One region of the Saccharopolyspora sp. NPDC003752 genome, then DNA from elsewhere that is predicted to be linked to it. Evidence: riboswitches for the same ligand, from Rfam matches in the RefSeq annotation. Region 1 holds a riboswitch; each other region holds the start of a gene.
The links. A riboswitch is a leader RNA that binds a small molecule or an ion and turns the genes downstream of it on or off. The one in region 1 is predicted to bind glycine.

Region 1 (5,161 bases):
AGCGGGATCATGCTGCGGTCCAGCGCGATGTCCTTGTCCGACAGCCGCCGGAGGTAGCGCAGCAGCGAGGTCTCGGAGCGGTGGGTGTGGAACACCGGGTGGGTCAGGTACTCCGAGGTGCGCTCCAGCGCCGCGGGCAGCGCGTCCGGCGTCTCGATGTCGAGCTCGTCGACGTCACCGCCGGTGACGCCGAAGGCCTGCCACACCGTCGCCAGGTGCGCCCGCGTGGTGGTCTCGTCGCAGCTGATGCCGACGTGGTCGGCGTCCACGCGGCGGAGGTTGATGCCGCCCCGGCGGGCCCTGGCGACGACGTCGTCGGCCTTGCCCGGCACCTTCACGAAGATCGTGTCGAAGAACTCCTGGTGCAGCACCTCGACGCCACCGCGGCGCAGCTGCTCGGCGAGCACCGCCGCCATCCGGTGCGCGCGGGTCGCGATCGACCGCAGCCCGGCCGGGCCGTGGTAGACCGCGTACATCGAAGCCACGACGGCCAGCAGCACCTGCGCGGTGCAGATGTTGCTGGTGGCCTTCTCACGGCGGATGTGCTGTTCGCGGGTCTGCAGCGCCAGCCGGTAGGCCTGGTTGCCGTCGGCGTCGACGCTCACGCCGACCAACCGCCCCGGCAGCTGCCGTTCGAAGCCCTTGGCCACGGCCATGAACCCGGCGTGCGGGCCGCCGAAGCCCATCGGCACGCCGAACCGCTGGGTGCTGCCGACCACCACGTCCGCGCCGATCTCGCCGGGCGAGCGCAGCAGCGTCAGCGCCAGCAGGTCGGCCGCGACGACGACCTTCGCGCCGCGCCGGTGGACCTCCGCGATGATCTCCTCGTGGTCCCGCACCGCGCCGGAAGCGCCCGGGTAGGACAGCAGCACGCCGAAGAACTCGCCGTCCGGCAGCGCCTGCGCGCCCGCGGCGAGGTCGGCGACGACGACCTCGATGCCCAGCGGCTCCGCGCGGGTCTCGATCACCGCGATGGTCTGCGGCAGCGTGTCGGCGTCCACCACGAACCGCGGCGACTTCGACCGGCCCGCGCGGCGCACCAGCGTCATGCCCTCGGCCGCGGCGGTGGACTCGTCGAGCATCGACGCGTTGGCCACCGGCACCCCGGCCAGGTCGGCCACCATCGTCTGGAAGTTCAGCAGCGCTTCGAGCCGGCCCTGCGAGATCTCCGGCTGGTACGGCGTGTAGGCCGTGTACCAGGCGGGGCTCTCCAGCACGTTGCGCAGGATCACCGGCGGCGTGACCGTGCCGTAGTAGCCGAGCCCGATCATCTCGGTGTGCGGGCGACAGCGGCGCGCCAGCTCGCGCAGCTCGGCCAGCGCCTCGGACTCGGTGGCCGGCTCCGGCAGCGCCAGCTGCAGGTCGCCTTCCCGGATCGTGTCCGGCACGGCGTTCTGCCCCAGCTCCTCCAGCGAGCCGACGCCGATCACGTCGAGCATGCGCGCGAGTTCGGCCGGCATCGGGCCGACGTGCCGGTCGGCGAACGGCGTGCCGTGCTCCAGGGCGGCCAGGGGAATGCGGTCGTGGGTCACGTCGGTCATCGCCAAACCTCAATCGTCGCGGCGGCAAAGGGCGGCAGGCAGCCGGAACTGCCCTGCTCTCCCCCTCTGTCACTGTCCGCGAAGCGAACGCCTGAGAGCTTCACCCGGGAACCGGGCTTGCACCGTCGGCGGGGTGCACCACGGCCGTGGTGCACCCTCTTTCCAGAGGTATCTCGCCCGTGCGGTCCAGGTGGCCTGAGAGGTTGGCGGGGAGGGTTGCTCCTTCGGCGCCGACCGCGGCCTAGGCCGGGCCGGACTCTCCCGCACGGGGTCGGCGATGTGCCGCAGCTTACCCGATCAGGGGGTCCGAGCGGACCAGCGATGTCACCGGCCACACACCACCCGGTCGGGGCCGGTCGGCTCAGCCGGTCTCGGCCTGCCGGTCGCGCCGCCGACGGGACAGCTCGTCGTCCATCGGGACCAGCTCCGCGCCGTCGGCCCGTTCCGCCGGGAAGTCGTGGATCGTGCCGCTGATCTCGCGCATCGCACCGCTGACGGCGATGCCGAACACTCCTTGGCCACCCTGCAACAGGTCGACCACCTCCTCGGCAGAGGTGCACTCGTAGACCGTCGTCCCGTCGCTGAACAGCGTCAGCCTGGCCAGGTCCTGCACGCCCCGGTTGCGCAGGTGTTCCACCGCGACCCGGATGTTGTGCAGCGACACCCCGGTGTCCAGCAGTCGCTTGACCACCTTGAGCACCAGGATGTCCTTGAACGAGTACAGCCGCTGCGAGCCGGAGCCGGCGGCGCCGCGGATGGACGGGCCGACCAGCTTGGTGCGCGCCCAGTAGTCCAACTGGCGGTAGGTGATGCCGGCGATCTGGCAGGCGGCCGGACCCCGGTAGCCGACCAGTTCGTCCGGCAGCGAGGCGTCGGGGAACAGCTCGCCCTGCTCCACGGCAGCATCCCGGTTGGACGCTTCCTCGACCACGCCTGCCTCCCCTCGTCCGGCACGAAGCCGACGACGATCACCAGCTCCCGGACCATCGCGGTCCGAGGCCGCGAACACCCCCCAGCGGCCGAATCACACCGGGGCAATTCGCGTAAGTTCGACGGTAGGCCTGCCCCGCGGGGAGGTCAACGCGACGCGCGGGGCACCCGGACGACCCGGCCCCCGCCTGCTCGCGCAGACGGGGGCCAGGCTGTGTCGTCGGTCGATCGGCGGGCTCAGGTGTCGGCGCCGCGGAAGTCCTCCGGGGAGACGGAGTCCAGGAACTCGCGGAACTTCTCCACCTCGTCCTCCTGCTCGTCCGGGATGATCAGCCCCGCCTCGTCCAGCACCGATTCGTCGGCGTGGATGGGCACCCCGATGCGCAGCGCCAGCGCCACCGAGTCGCTCGGCCGCGCGGAGACCCGCACATCCCCGTCGAACACCAGCTCGGCGAAGAAGGTGCCGTCCTGCAGGTCGGTGATCCGCACCTGTTCCAGGTCGCGCCCGAGGGCGCCGATGACGTCCTTCAACAGGTCGTGGGTAAGGGGTCTCTGCGGCCGCACACCCTGCTGCTCCAGCGCGATGGCGGTCGCCTCGACCGAGCCGATCCAGATCGGCAGGTAACGCTCGCCGTGCGCCTCGCGCAACAGCAGAATCGGCTGGTTTGCTGGTAGTTCAACTCGCACGCCGACGACGCGCATCTCGCTGCTCATCGTCACATCGCCTCCTCCAGCGCGCCGAAGCGTGACATCCCCGTCGAGGATCGCGCACCGACGCCTCCGACGCTACCCGCGTTGCGGCGGACACGCCCATCCCTTTAGCGGTCTGGTCGACCACCGAATCCGCGGCCTTCCTGCCGGTGCATCTGGTCCGAACCGCTGGCTGAGCTCTTCATCGAGCATTACCAGCACGATACACCGCCGACCCGTCCGCCGGACCGGTCGAAAGGCGGCCGCTACAACGTGGAAACCGGTTGCGACGGCGGGAAATTCCCCGCGCGGGAAGTCAGTCGATCTCGGCTGCGCACTACCTTCACGCGCCAGCGGGGCGACGCCGCTTCGGCGCCGCCCCGCTGGCGAATGGACTAGTCGGTCCAAGGGCCCCTCAGCGGGCGCCCGGGCCCCCATCGATCGGGCCGGTCAGGAACACCAGCCGGAACTTCCCGATCTGCACCTCGTCGCCGTTGGCCAGCACCGAGGTGTCGACCGGCTCCCGGTTGACGTAGGTGCCGTTGAGGCTGCCGACGTCGACGACCACGAAGTCGTTGCCCTCGCGCCGGAACTCGGCGTGCCGGCGGGAAACCGTGACGTCATCGAGGAAGATGTCGCTGTCCGGGTGCCGTCCCGCGCTGGTGGTCTCCCGGTCCAGCAGGAATCGCGATCCCGCGTTGGGGCCGCGCTTGACCACCAGCAGGGCGGACCCTGCGGGCAGCGCATCGACCCCGGATGCGGCGGCGGGCTCCGGGGACGCACTCTCGGTGCTCTCCGGCTCCGAGAGGAAGGGCCTGAAGACCGAGGTGGTCTCCGGTGACTGCTCCGGCGGAACGTCGCCGTGGCCGGGGAATTGGCTCACCTGAGCTCTCCTCTACGCGGATAGATCGTGCCAAGTATGTGCCCAACGTACCGTGCAGGTACAGACACGGGACGCGGGACTCCCGACATCTTCCTCCCGGCCCCTGACAGACCGACGATCTTGCCTGGTCGGATCAGGATTCGGTCAGCTTCTGGTACGCCGCGGCGTCGAGCAGGCCGTCCAGCTGGGCCGGGTCGGCGAGCTTGAGCTCGACCATCCAGCCGTCGTCCAGCGGGGCCGAATTGACCAGCTCCGGCTCGTCCTCCAGCTGCTCGTTGCGGGCCACCACCTCGCCGGTGATCGGCGCGTAGATCTCCGAGACGCTCTTGGTCGACTCCACCTCGCCCATCGACTCGCCGGCGGTGACCTGCTGGCCGAGGTCCGGCAGCTGCACGAACACCACGTCGCCGAGCTGCTGCTGGGCGTAGTCGGTGATACCGATGCGCACCTTGTCGTCAGCCGTGCGCTGAATCCACTCGTGCTCTTCGGTGTACTTGATCTCGTCCGGGGCCGCCACGTGGTCCCGCCTCCCTGCTCCGCTGGTGCTGTGGATCACCGGTCACGGAGGTTCGCGTGATCGGCTCGGCGAGCGTATTCACCACGCGGCGCAGGCCGCAAGGCGACCCTCCAGCGCGCGACGCGAAAGGGCGCCGCCCGCCGATCGGGCTCGGCGGGCGGCGCCCTTCGCGCGGGACGTCCGGACGGCGCTCAGGCCGGTCTGGCGCGGGCCTGGCGGACCGCCGCCATCACCTGGCCGAGGTAGAGGATGCCGGCCCACAGGTAGAGCGCGCCGCCCCAGCACGTGAAGGCGTAGGCGATCGGTCGGACCACTTCGGACAGCGGGAAGTCCTCCTGCACCAGCAGCAACAGGGGGAACGCGTACATCAGGCAGAACGTCGCGGCCTTGCCGAGGTAGTGCACGTCCGGCGGTTCGTAGCCGTGCCAGCGCAGCACCGGCAGGCAGAGCGTCAGCACCACGTCGCGGATGACCAGCGCGGCGGCGACCCACCAGGGCACCACGTCGCGCAGCACGAAGGCCACCAGGGTCGCGACTATGTAGAGGCGGTCGGCGGCCGGGTCGAGGAGCTCGCCGATGCGGCTGTACTGGTTGAGCCAG
Region 2 (5,161 bases), on a different contig from region 1:
ATCGCCCTCGCGGCGGTGAGCCTGCTGACCGCGGACGTCGCGGCCGGGGACTACGACCTCACCGGGCCGGAAGCCCTCGGCTACCGGGAGGTGGCCGAGATCCTGTCCGAAGTGGCCGGACGTCCGATCCGGCACGTGGACGCCGCGCCCGCCGAGGTCGCGGCGGCCATGCGATCGGCGGGAGTGCCGGACTGGGCGGTGGCGGCGCGCCTCCAGCTCTACGCCACCTACCGGGCCGGCGAGGCGGAGGTGGTGACGACGGCGGTCGCCGACATCACCGGCCGACCGCCGCGCGACTACCGGTCGTTCGCCGCCGGACTCGCCGAACAACTGCGGAACTGAAGGGGAACCGATGCACGTATTCGCCATCGGGGCCAGCGGGGTCCTGGGCCGCCACCTCGTCCCGATGCTGCTGCGCCGCGGACACGACGTGACCGCCATGGCGCCCGGCGACCGCCTCGACCGCCTGCCGGAAGAAGCCCGCCGAATCCGGGCGTCGCTGCTCGACCCGGTCGCCGGGCGACTGCTGGCGACGGAGTTCAAGGACGTCGACGCGGTGGTCAACGCGGCCACCGCGGTCCCGCCGACCGCGGGCAGCTGGGCGCTGAACACGGCGCTGCGCAGCACCGGAACCGCGGTGGTGACCGACGCGCTGCAGGAAGCCGGGGTGGGGCGCTTCGTCCAGATGAGCATCACGATGGCCTACGCGGACGGCGGCGACACCCCGCTGACCGAGACGGCGCCGTTCGACCACCGGCCGGAACGGACGACCATCGTCGCCCCGGTCCAGGCGATGGAGGCCGCGGTCCGCGAACTGCCCGCCGACGAGATCGCGTGGAGCATCCTGCGCGGCGGACGCTTCGTGGGCCCCGCGACGGTGCAGGACCAGCAGCGGGCCCGGCTGCGCGCCGGGCGGCTGCCCATCCCGGGCGACGGGCGGTCGTGGGCGGCGATGGTGCACGCGCGGGATTACGCGGAGGCTGTGGTCGGCGCGCTGGAGCGCGGCTGCGCTGGCGAGACGCTGAACATCGCCGACGAGCCCGTCCGGGTCGCGGACTACTACCGCGAGCTGGCCCGCACGGACGGCAGCCCGGCCCCCGGGCAGGCCCCGGACGAGGCGGCCGAGCCGTCGCACCGCGTCAGCAGCGAAGCGGCGCGGCGCCTCCTCGACTGGTCCCCGGTGCACGGCATCTGGCCGGTGCGCGGCGGGGAGCGGTGACAGGAAGGTTCCCATCCTCGCACCGGAGCCGACGGCGGGAAGGCTCCACAGCAGGCGCCCGGTGGCTCATCGGTGACAGGAAAGTTCCCATGCACTCACCGCACGAACCGGCCTGGTGACAGGAAGGTTCCCAAGCTCTCACCGCACGGCCTGGTAGTGACAGGAAAGTTCCCATGCACTCACCGCGGTATTGAGCGGCGCTGACAGGAAAGTTCCCATGCTCGCACTACGGGCCCGGTGGCAGAGAAGTTCCCATCCGCATGCCACCTGGCCCCGGTGCGGGCAGGTGGTGACAGGAAGGTTCCCCAGCACTCACCGCACGGCCCGGTGGTGACAGGAAAGTTCCCATGCACTCACCGGGCGTGCGGCGGGTCAGCACTCGATGACGTTGACGGCGAGGCCGCCGCGAGCCGTCTCCTTGTACTTGACCTTCATGTCCCGGCCGGTCTCGCGCATGGTCTTGATGACCTTGTCCAGCGAGACGAAATGGGTGCCGTCGCCGCGCAGCGCCATCCGAGCCGCCGTGATCGCCTTCACCGACGCGACTGCGTTGCGCTCGATGCACGGGATCTGCACGAGACCGCCGATCGGGTCGCAGGTGAGGCCGAGGTTGTGCTCCATCGCGATCTCCGCGGCGTTCTCCACCTGGCTCGGGGTCCCGCCGAGCACCTCGGCGAGCCCGGCGGCCGCCATCGAGCACGCGGACCCGACCTCGCCCTGGCAGCCGACCTCGGCACCGGAGATCGACGCGTTCTCCTTGAACAGCACGCCGACCGCACCGGCCGCGAGCAGGAAGCGCACCACGCCGGCGTCGTCGGCGCCCGGCACGAACCGCATGTAGTAGTGCAGCACCGCGGGGACGATCCCGGCCGCGCCGTTGGTCGGCGCGGTCACCACGCGCCCGCCGGCCGCGTTCTCCTCGTTCACCGCGAGCGCGAAGAGCGTCACCCACTCCAGCGCATCGTCGTGCTCGGTCAGCGAAGCGGCCAGCTCCGCCGCCCGTCGCCGGACCTTGAGCCCGCCGGGCAGTTCGCCGGAGTTCCGGCATCCGTTGTCCACGCATTCGCGCATGACCTGCCAGATGCCCAGCAGCTCCTTGTGCACGGCGTCCTCGCCGCGCCAGGACAGCTCGTTGGCCAGCATGACGCCGCTGATCGGCAGCCCGGACTCCTCGGTGCGGGCGAGCAGTTCCGCGCCGGTCCGGAACGGGTACCGCACCGGGGTCGCGTCGGGCTTGATCCGATCGGTGCCGGTGGCGTCCTCGTCGACGACAAAACCGCCGCCGACCGAGTAGTAGACCGCGCTCTCCAGCTCGACCCCGTCGGTGCCGGTCGCGGTGAACCGCATGCCGTTGGGGTGCAGCGGCAGCGACTTGCGCCGGTGCATCACCAGGTCGCGGTCCACGGTGAACCGGATCTCCTGCACGCCGTCGAGCCGCAGCCGCCCGGTCTCCCGGATCTCGGCGACCCGGCCCTCCACCGCCGCCGGGTCGACGGTCTCCGGGCTGTGCCCCTCGAGACCGAGCAGCACCGCCTTCGGGCTGCCGTGCCCGTGCCCGGTCGCGCCGAGCGACCCGAACAGTTCCGCCTTGATCCGCTTGACCTGCGGCAACCGGCCCTCGCCGTGCAACCGCTGCACGAACAGCCGGGCCGCGCGCATCGGGCCGACCGTGTGCGAACTGGAGGGCCCGATACCGACCGAGAACAGGTCGAAGACGCTGATCGCCATTGACCGTCTCCTCCCCTCGCCTATTCCCCGCTACTCCGCGATCACCGCGGCGTACTGCTCGGCGGTGAGCAGGGCACCGGTGTCGGAGGTGCGCACCTCCAGCAGCCAGCCCTCGCCGTAGGGCTCGGAGTTGACCAGCGCCGGATCGTCCACGACGGACTCGTTGATCGCCACGACCTCGCCGGTGACCGGCGCGAACAGGTCGCTGACGGACTTCGTGGACTCCAGCTCGCCGCAGGCCTGGCCCGCCTCGATCTGCTCCCCCACCTCGGGCAGTTGCACGAAGACGATGTCGCCGAGCGCGTCCGCGGCGTGCTGGGTGATGCCGATCCGGACCAGCTCGTCGCGGTCCTCGATCCACTCGTGCTCTTCGGTGTAGCGCAGGTTCGCAGGCAGGGACATGTCGGGAGGCTCCAAGGCTTTCGGGGGCAGGGATGCCCGGGGCTGGGCCTCCCCCTCTGTTTCGGAACCTGAGAGCTTCGCCGCGGTTTCTCGCGGCTTGCACCGTGGGTGGAGCGTCACGGATGACGCGCGCTTTCCAGAGTTGCCTCGCCCGAACGGTCATGGGTGCCTGAGAGTTTGTGGGGAGTCTTGCTCCTTCGGCGCCCTGACGGCTCGGTGTGAGCCCTCAAGGTCTCTCCCGCACGGGGTCGACGGCCGGTATGCGATTGTCGATGTGCTCAGCAACGATAAACGGGCCAGCCCTGGTGTCAATGCCCTCCCCCACCTGACTGGCAGCGGCCCGAAGCACTCAGGAGGCCGGTGATGCTGGACATCCGGGCGCTGGTCGAACGGGTCGGCCCCACGCTGCTGCGCACAGTGGTCAGCCCGGAGCCGACGGTCTGCGTGGGAGACGTCGTCATCGCCGAACCCGATGAGCCGCCGACCGCGGCGGGCGGCGACCTCGTGCTGGGCGTGGCAGTCGCGGATCGCGAGCAGGCGAAGCGGCTGGCGAGGGCCTGCGGCGCGCAGGGCGCGGCAGCGGTGCTGCTCAAGCCGCCGATCTCGGTGGACGACGCGGTGGCCGCGGCGGCCGAGGAAGCCGGGGTGGCCCTGGTGGAAGTCCGGCCGGGTACCGGTTGGGCGCAGTTGGTGTGGCTGATCCGGGCGGCGCTGGGCGGGACCGGCATCGAGGAGGCCGACGCGCGCGGCACCGGGGTCGGCGACCTGTTCCGCCTCGCCGACGCGGTCGCCGACGTGGTGGACGCGCCGGTCACGATCGAGGACGCGCACTCCCAGGTCCTGGCCTACTCCGCCCGGCAGGACCTGACCGACCCGGCGCGGGTGTCGACCATCATGGGCCGGAAGCAGCCCGACGAGGTGCTCGCCAAGTTCCGGGCCCGCGGCACGTTCCGCCAGCTCAGCAAGGGCAGTTCGGCGATCTTCGTGCCCGCCCAGCAGGACGGCACCCTGCCCCGCCTGGTGGTGCCGATCCGGATGGGCGGCGAGCTGCTCGGTTCGATGTGGGCCGTGGTGCCCGGCGAGGTCTCCGAGGAGCGGTCCACCGCGTTCGCCGACACCGCCCCGCTGGTCGCGCTGCAACTGCTGCGGTGGCGGGCGGTGGCGGACGCGGAGCGCCGCCGGTCCGCCGAGCAGGTGCGGCTGCTGCTGGAGGGGGGCGAGGGCTGGCGGGTGGCCGTGAACGAGCTGGCGGTGCCCAACGAGGCGCATCGGGTCGTCGCGATCGAAATGCCGTCGTCCGCCGGGCCAGCGGAGGGGCACCGGCTGGCGATGTGGGAGTGGATCACGCGCGGGATCGGACGGCGCCCGCTGGTCACCGAGATCGGCACCATGCTCTACGCCCTGGTGCCGGACCGGGCGGGCGCGGGCGGCTGGCCGGACCTGCGGGAAGCGCTCGTGTCCCACGACGCTTCGCCGCGCCCGCTGATCGCGGTGGGCAATGCGGTGGCGGTCGCCGACCTCCCCCAGTCGCGCGCGCAGGCCGAGGAGCTGGTCGGCCTGCTGCGCACCGGCCAGTTACGCGACCGGGTGGCGGTGTACGAGGACAACTGGCCCCTGGTGGTGCTCAGCCGGATGGCCGGCGCGTCGACCGACGCGGGCGTCGGCTCCCTGGGCCCGCTGCCGGTGCTGCGCGAGCACGACCGAACGCAGGGCACCGAATACCTGGCAACCCTCCACGCGTGGCTGCGCCACCCGGGCGACCCGCGGCAGGCGAGCCGGGAGCTGCGCGTGCACCCGAACACCTTCCGCTAC
Region 3 (5,161 bases), on a different contig from region 1:
AGTGCTGGCAAGCGATTGGGCACAGTTGAAATCGAGCCTTTTCCCAGTTCCAACATAGTCCACTTAGGACACACAAACGTGAAACGCCGCATTTCGGTCATTGCGGACCGAAATGCGGCGTTCGGGGGCTACTCGCCGATCACCTGTCAGAGGTTCGGGTACAGCGGGTGCTTGGCGGCCAGGGCCTCCACCCGCTCCCGGAGCTTCGCGCTCGCCGACTCGTCGAAGCCCGGCTTGAGCGCCTCGGCGATGATGTCGGCGACCTCCGCGAAGTCCTCCTTGCCGAAGCCGCGGGTGGCCAGCGCCGGGGTGCCGATGCGCAGCCCGGAGGTCACCATCGGCGGCCGCGGGTCGTTGGGCACCGCGTTGCGGTTGACGGTGATGCCGATCTCGTGCAGCCGGTCCTCGGCCTGCTTGCCGTCCAGCTCGGAGTCCCGCAGGTCCACCAGCACCAGGTGCACGTCGGTGCCGCCGGAGACCAGCTGCACGCCGGCCTTGACGGCGTCGTCGGCGAGCAGCCGCTCGGCCAGGACCTGCGCGCCCTCCACGGTGCGGCGCTGCCGGTCGGCGAACTCCGGCGACGCGGCGACCTTGAACGACACCGCCTTGCCGGCGATCACGTGCTCCAGCGGCCCGCCCTGCTGGCCCGGGAACACCGCCGAGTTGAACTTCTTCGCGAACTCCTGGTCCGCCGACAGGATCACACCACCGCGCGGACCGCCGAGGGTCTTGTGCGTGGTGGTGGTGACGACGTGCGCGTGCGGCACCGGGCTCGGGTGCAGCCCGGCGGCCACCAGGCCGGCGAAGTGCGCCATGTCGACCATCAGGTAGGCACCGACCTCGTCGGCGATCTCCCGGAACCGCTTGAAGTCCAGCTGCCGCGGGTACGCCGACCAGCCGGCGATGATCAGCTGCGGCTTGTTCTCCCGCGCCAGCTTGGCGACCTCGTCCATGTCGACGCGGTGGTCGTCCTCGCGCACGTGGTACGGCACCACGTTGTAGAGCTTGCCGGAGAAGTTGATCCGCATGCCGTGGGTCAGGTGACCGCCGTGCGCCAGGTCCAGGCCCATGATCGTGTCACCCGGCTTGAGCAGCGCGAACATCGCAGCCGCGTTGGCCTGCGCGCCCGAGTGCGGCTGCACGTTGGCGAAGGACGCGCCGAAGAGCTCCTTGACCCGGTCGATGGCCAGCTGCTCGATGACGTCGACGTGCTCGCAGCCGCCGTAGTAGCGCCGGCCCGGGTAGCCCTCGGCGTACTTGTTCGTCAGCACCGAGCCCTGCGCCTCGAGGACGGCCTGCGGTGCGAAGTTCTCCGAGGCGATCATCTCCAGCGTGCTCTGCTGGCGGTTGAGTTCGGCGCCGACCGCCGCCGCCACCTCGGGGTCCACCGCGGCCAGCTGGTCGTTGAACAGGTCCGGTGTCGACATGGTGTTGCCTCCTGTGTATTTCTCTTCAGGCATTGCGGCGGTAGAACGGCAGCTCGACGACCTGCACCGCGACGGCCTTGCCGCGGATGTCGACCTGCAGCTGCGTGCCGGGTTCGCTGTGGTCGCGGTCCACGTAGGCCATCCCGATCGGGTGGCCGAGCGTCGGGGAGGGGGCGCCGCTGGTCACGACGCCGATCTCGGCGCCGTCGGCGTCCAGCACGCGGTAGCCGTGCCGGGGCGCCCGGCGCTGCTCGGTGCTCAAGCCGACCAGCGTGCGCTCGGTGGGCTTCTCGGCCGCGGCGGCCAGCGCGTCCTTGCCGACGAAGTCGCCGGCCTTGTCCAGCTTGACCACCCGGCCGAGGTTGGCGTGGAAGGGCGTGAGCTCGGCGGACAGCTCGTTGCCGTACAGCGGCATGCCGGCCTCCAGCCGCAGCGTGTCGCGGCAGGACAACCCGGCGGGCTGCAGGCCGTGCTCGGCGCCGGAGGAGGTCAGCGCCTGCCAGACCGCCTCGGCGTCGCCGGGCTCGGTGAACAGCTCGAAGCCGTCCTCGCCGGTGTAACCGGTGCGCGCCAGCAGCACGTCCTTGCCCGCGACCCGGCTGCGGTAGCCCGCGTAGTACTTGACCTCGGCGAGGTCGGTGTCGGTCAGCGGCGCGAGGATCGCGACCGCGTTCGGGCCCTGCACCGCGATCAGCGCGTAGTCATCGGAGACGTCCTGGTGCTCGGCGTCGAAGCCGCCGATGCGCTCGGCCAGCTCGGCGGAGACCACGGCGGCGTTCGCCGCGTTGGCCACCACCAGGAACTCCTCGTCGCCGAGCCGGTAGACGATCAGGTCGTCGAGCACGCCGCCGGCGGCGTTGCAGATCATCGTGTAGCGGGCGCGGCCGGGCTTGATCGCGGACGCGTTGGCGACCAGCGCGTAGTCCAGCGCCTCGGCGGCCTGCGGCCCGCTGATCCGGATCTCACCCATGTGGGTCAGGTCGAACAGGCCGGCGCCGGTGCGCACCGCGTTGTGCTCGGCGGTGTCGCCCGAGTAGCGCAGCGGCATCCGCCAGCCGGCGAATTCGGTGAACGTCGCCCCGAGGGCTTCGTGCACGTGGTGCAAGGGCGTCTGTCGTGGCGACGACATGGTGAGACTCCTCCTGGTGGGCGCCGGTCGGCAGTCGAGGGCCGGTCAGCTCACTGAGCCCAACCTTATCGGGGATGCCTCGACCTCGACCTGCGCGGGCTTGCGCTGGTCGGGCGGTCTCCCCGGAGTCATTGGCCTGAGAGTTTCGCCGCCCGCGAGGGGGCGGCTTGCACCGTGGGCGAGAAGCGGGCGCTTCTGCTTTTCTCCGTGTTCGCCTGGTGCCGTGCGGTGCCGGTGCCTGAGAGTTTGCTGGGGAGAATTGCTCCTTCGGCGCTCCGGTCCCGGAACGGGCCGGAGTCTCTCCCGCACGACGTCGTGGGCGCGGTATTCGGTTGTGTGAACGCCGACGCTACGAACCGGCGTGACCCACGTCAACCGGGCGGGTGAGTGATCTCAGGCGGGGAGCTCGCCGTACTGCTTCTCCAGGCCGTCGACCAGGGCGGCCAGGGCCAGCTCGAAGCTGTCGGCGTCGATCTCCGCCGCGTGCTCGCGGAGCAGGTGGGCCTTGTTCAGGTGCGGGAAGCGGTCGCCGTAGAGCGCCGCGTCGTCCGGGAAGCCGCCGCTGAAGGAGCCCATCGCCGAGCCCACCACCAGGTACTTCGTCGAGGCGCCGATCATCGTGGCGTAGCGCTGCGGCCAGCCCGCCCTGGTCAGGCCGCCGTGCACCGCGTCTGCCCGGCGCAGCGCGTTCTCCCGGCGGGCCGGGCCGTAGGCCAGGAACGGGACCAGGTTCGGGTGGGCGATCAGGGCGGCCCGGTAGGAGCGCGCCCAGGTGCGCAGGCCGGTCGTCCAGTCCGCGTCGAAGCCGGAGACGTCGACCGCGGCCATCACGTCGTCGGCGATCTCGTGCAGCAGCTCGTCCTTGGTCGACACGTGGTTGTACAGCGACGCCGCGCGGACGCCGAGCCGTTCGGCCAGCCGCCGCATGGACAGCGCTTCGAGGCCGTCGGCGTCGATGATCTCCAGGCCGATCCGCCGGATGCGTTCCGGCGACAGCCGGGGGGTGGTCGGTCTGGGCACGTCTTCTCCTCGTCGGATCCCTTGCGGCGCTCGCCGGGACCGCCTTAGGCTGCCACAAAACTAACGACGTTAGTTAGCTGGCCGCAGGAAAGGATCCGGCGATGGTCGACTTCTCGCTGTCCGACACAGAACGCGACATCCGCGACTGGGTGCGCAACTTCGTCCAGCGCGAACTGGTGCCGCTGGAACAGGAGGTGCTGCGCCGCGAGCGCGCCGGGGAACGCGGCCTGACCAAGGACGAGCAGCGGGAACTGCAGGACAAGGCGAAGCAGGCCGGGTTCTGGGGCGTGCAGACGCCCGAGGAGTACGGCGGCATGGGCCTGTCGGCGGTGATGACGGCGCTCATCGAGGTCGAGCTCGGCCGCACCTTCGTGCCGTTCCGCTTCGGCGGCTACGCCGACAACATCCTGTACTACGCCAACGACGACCAGAAGGAGCGCTACCTGCTCCCGACGATCGAGGGCACCCGCAAGTCGTGCTTCGCGATCACCGAGCCCGGCGCCGGCTCGGACGCCAAGAACCTGCGCACCACCGCCGTCAAGGACGGCGACGAGTGGGTCATCAACGGCGAGAAGACCTTCATCACCGGCGGCATCGACGCCGACTTCGTGATGGTCTTCGCCGTCACCGACCGGGAGAAGGGCGCAGGCGGCGGCGTCACCTGCTTCCTGGCCGACCGCGACGCGGGCTGGAAGTCCGAGCCGATCGACATCATGGGCCCGTGGGAGCGGCAGCCCGCCGCGCTGGTGTTCGACAACGTGCGGGTCCCGGAGCACAACGTGCTCGGCGAGGTCGGCCAGGGCTTCAAGCTCGCCATGCAGTGGATCGGCCGCGGCCGCTACCTGCTGCCCGCGCACGCCCTCGGCGCCTGCGAGCGGCTCGTCGAGATGGGCATGGAATACGCCAAGACCCGCGAGACCTTCGGCAAGCCGATCGCCGAGCGCCAGGCCATCCAGTGGATGATCGCCGACTCCGCGGTGGAGATCGAGGCGCTGCGCTGGCTCGTGCTGCAGGCGGCCTGGCAGGTCGACCAGGGCATGGACTCCCGCCACGCGCAGTCGGTGGCCAAGCTCTTCGGCGCCACCCGCGCCAACGAGATCGTGGACCGCGTCCTGCAGATGCACGGCGGCATGGGCTACACCAAGGAGCTGCCGGTCGAGCGCTGGTACCGCGACCTGCGGCTGCTGCGCATCTTCGAGGGCACCGACGAGATCCAGCGCCGCACCGTGGCGCGGAACCTGCTGAAGGGCCACGCATCGATCAGCGGGGTGCTCGGCTGATTCATGACCGATTTGTCGGTAGCCTGGTGGTAGCCGTAACTGTCGAACCGCCGGGAGCGACGATGTCTCTGTTCAAGAAGGTCGCCGATTTCGCCAGCAGCCCGCAGGGCCGCAAGGTGATCGACCAGGCCAAGAAGTACGCCTCCGACCCGAAGAACAAGGAGAAGATCGACCAGGTCAAGAACAAGTTCTTCGGCAAGGACGGCAAGAGCCACTGACCGAACGGCGAAACGGCCCCCGGCGATCCCGCCGGGGGCCGTTCTCGTGCTCGGAGGGCTGGTGGTATCAGCTGATACCACGCGATA

Region 2: linked by a shared signal. The riboswitch ahead of gcvH (glycine cleavage system protein GcvH) and the one ahead of gcvP (aminomethyl-transferring glycine dehydrogenase) in region 1 are both predicted to bind glycine.
Region 3: linked by a shared signal. The riboswitch ahead of gcvT (glycine cleavage system aminomethyltransferase GcvT) and the one ahead of gcvP (aminomethyl-transferring glycine dehydrogenase) in region 1 are both predicted to bind glycine.

What each region holds. Positions count from the first base shown of each region.
Region 1 covers NZ_JBSGJZ010000008.1:136,595-141,755, reverse strand. Annotated here, with positions in the region: gene gcvP (aminomethyl-transferring glycine dehydrogenase) at 1-1,541, opposite strand, end outside; glycine riboswitch at 1,714-1,815, opposite strand; gene ACWEV3_RS13120 (MerR family transcriptional regulator) at 1,903-2,472, opposite strand; gene ACWEV3_RS13115 (bifunctional nuclease family protein) at 2,709-3,185, opposite strand; gene garA (glycogen accumulation regulator GarA) at 3,577-4,044, opposite strand; gene gcvH (glycine cleavage system protein GcvH) at 4,178-4,561, opposite strand; gene ACWEV3_RS13100 (CDP-alcohol phosphatidyltransferase family protein) at 4,753-5,161, opposite strand, start outside.
Region 2 covers NZ_JBSGJZ010000024.1:74,432-79,592, forward strand. Annotated here, with positions in the region: gene ACWEV3_RS27620 (NmrA family NAD(P)-binding protein) at 1-342, shown strand, start outside; gene ACWEV3_RS27625 (NAD-dependent epimerase/dehydratase family protein) at 353-1,219, shown strand; gene ACWEV3_RS27630 (L-serine ammonia-lyase) at 1,592-2,947, opposite strand; gene gcvH (glycine cleavage system protein GcvH) at 2,978-3,349, opposite strand; glycine riboswitch at 3,396-3,495, opposite strand; glycine riboswitch at 3,496-3,600, opposite strand; gene ACWEV3_RS27640 (PucR family transcriptional regulator) at 3,713-5,161, shown strand, end outside.
Region 3 covers NZ_JBSGJZ010000030.1:92,870-98,030, reverse strand. Annotated here, with positions in the region: gene glyA (serine hydroxymethyltransferase) at 147-1,427, opposite strand; gene gcvT (glycine cleavage system aminomethyltransferase GcvT) at 1,453-2,556, opposite strand; glycine riboswitch at 2,672-2,772, opposite strand; glycine riboswitch at 2,773-2,872, opposite strand; gene ACWEV3_RS31310 (TetR/AcrR family transcriptional regulator) at 2,950-3,576, opposite strand; gene ACWEV3_RS31305 (acyl-CoA dehydrogenase family protein) at 3,678-4,856, shown strand; gene ACWEV3_RS31300 (hypothetical protein) at 4,919-5,074, shown strand.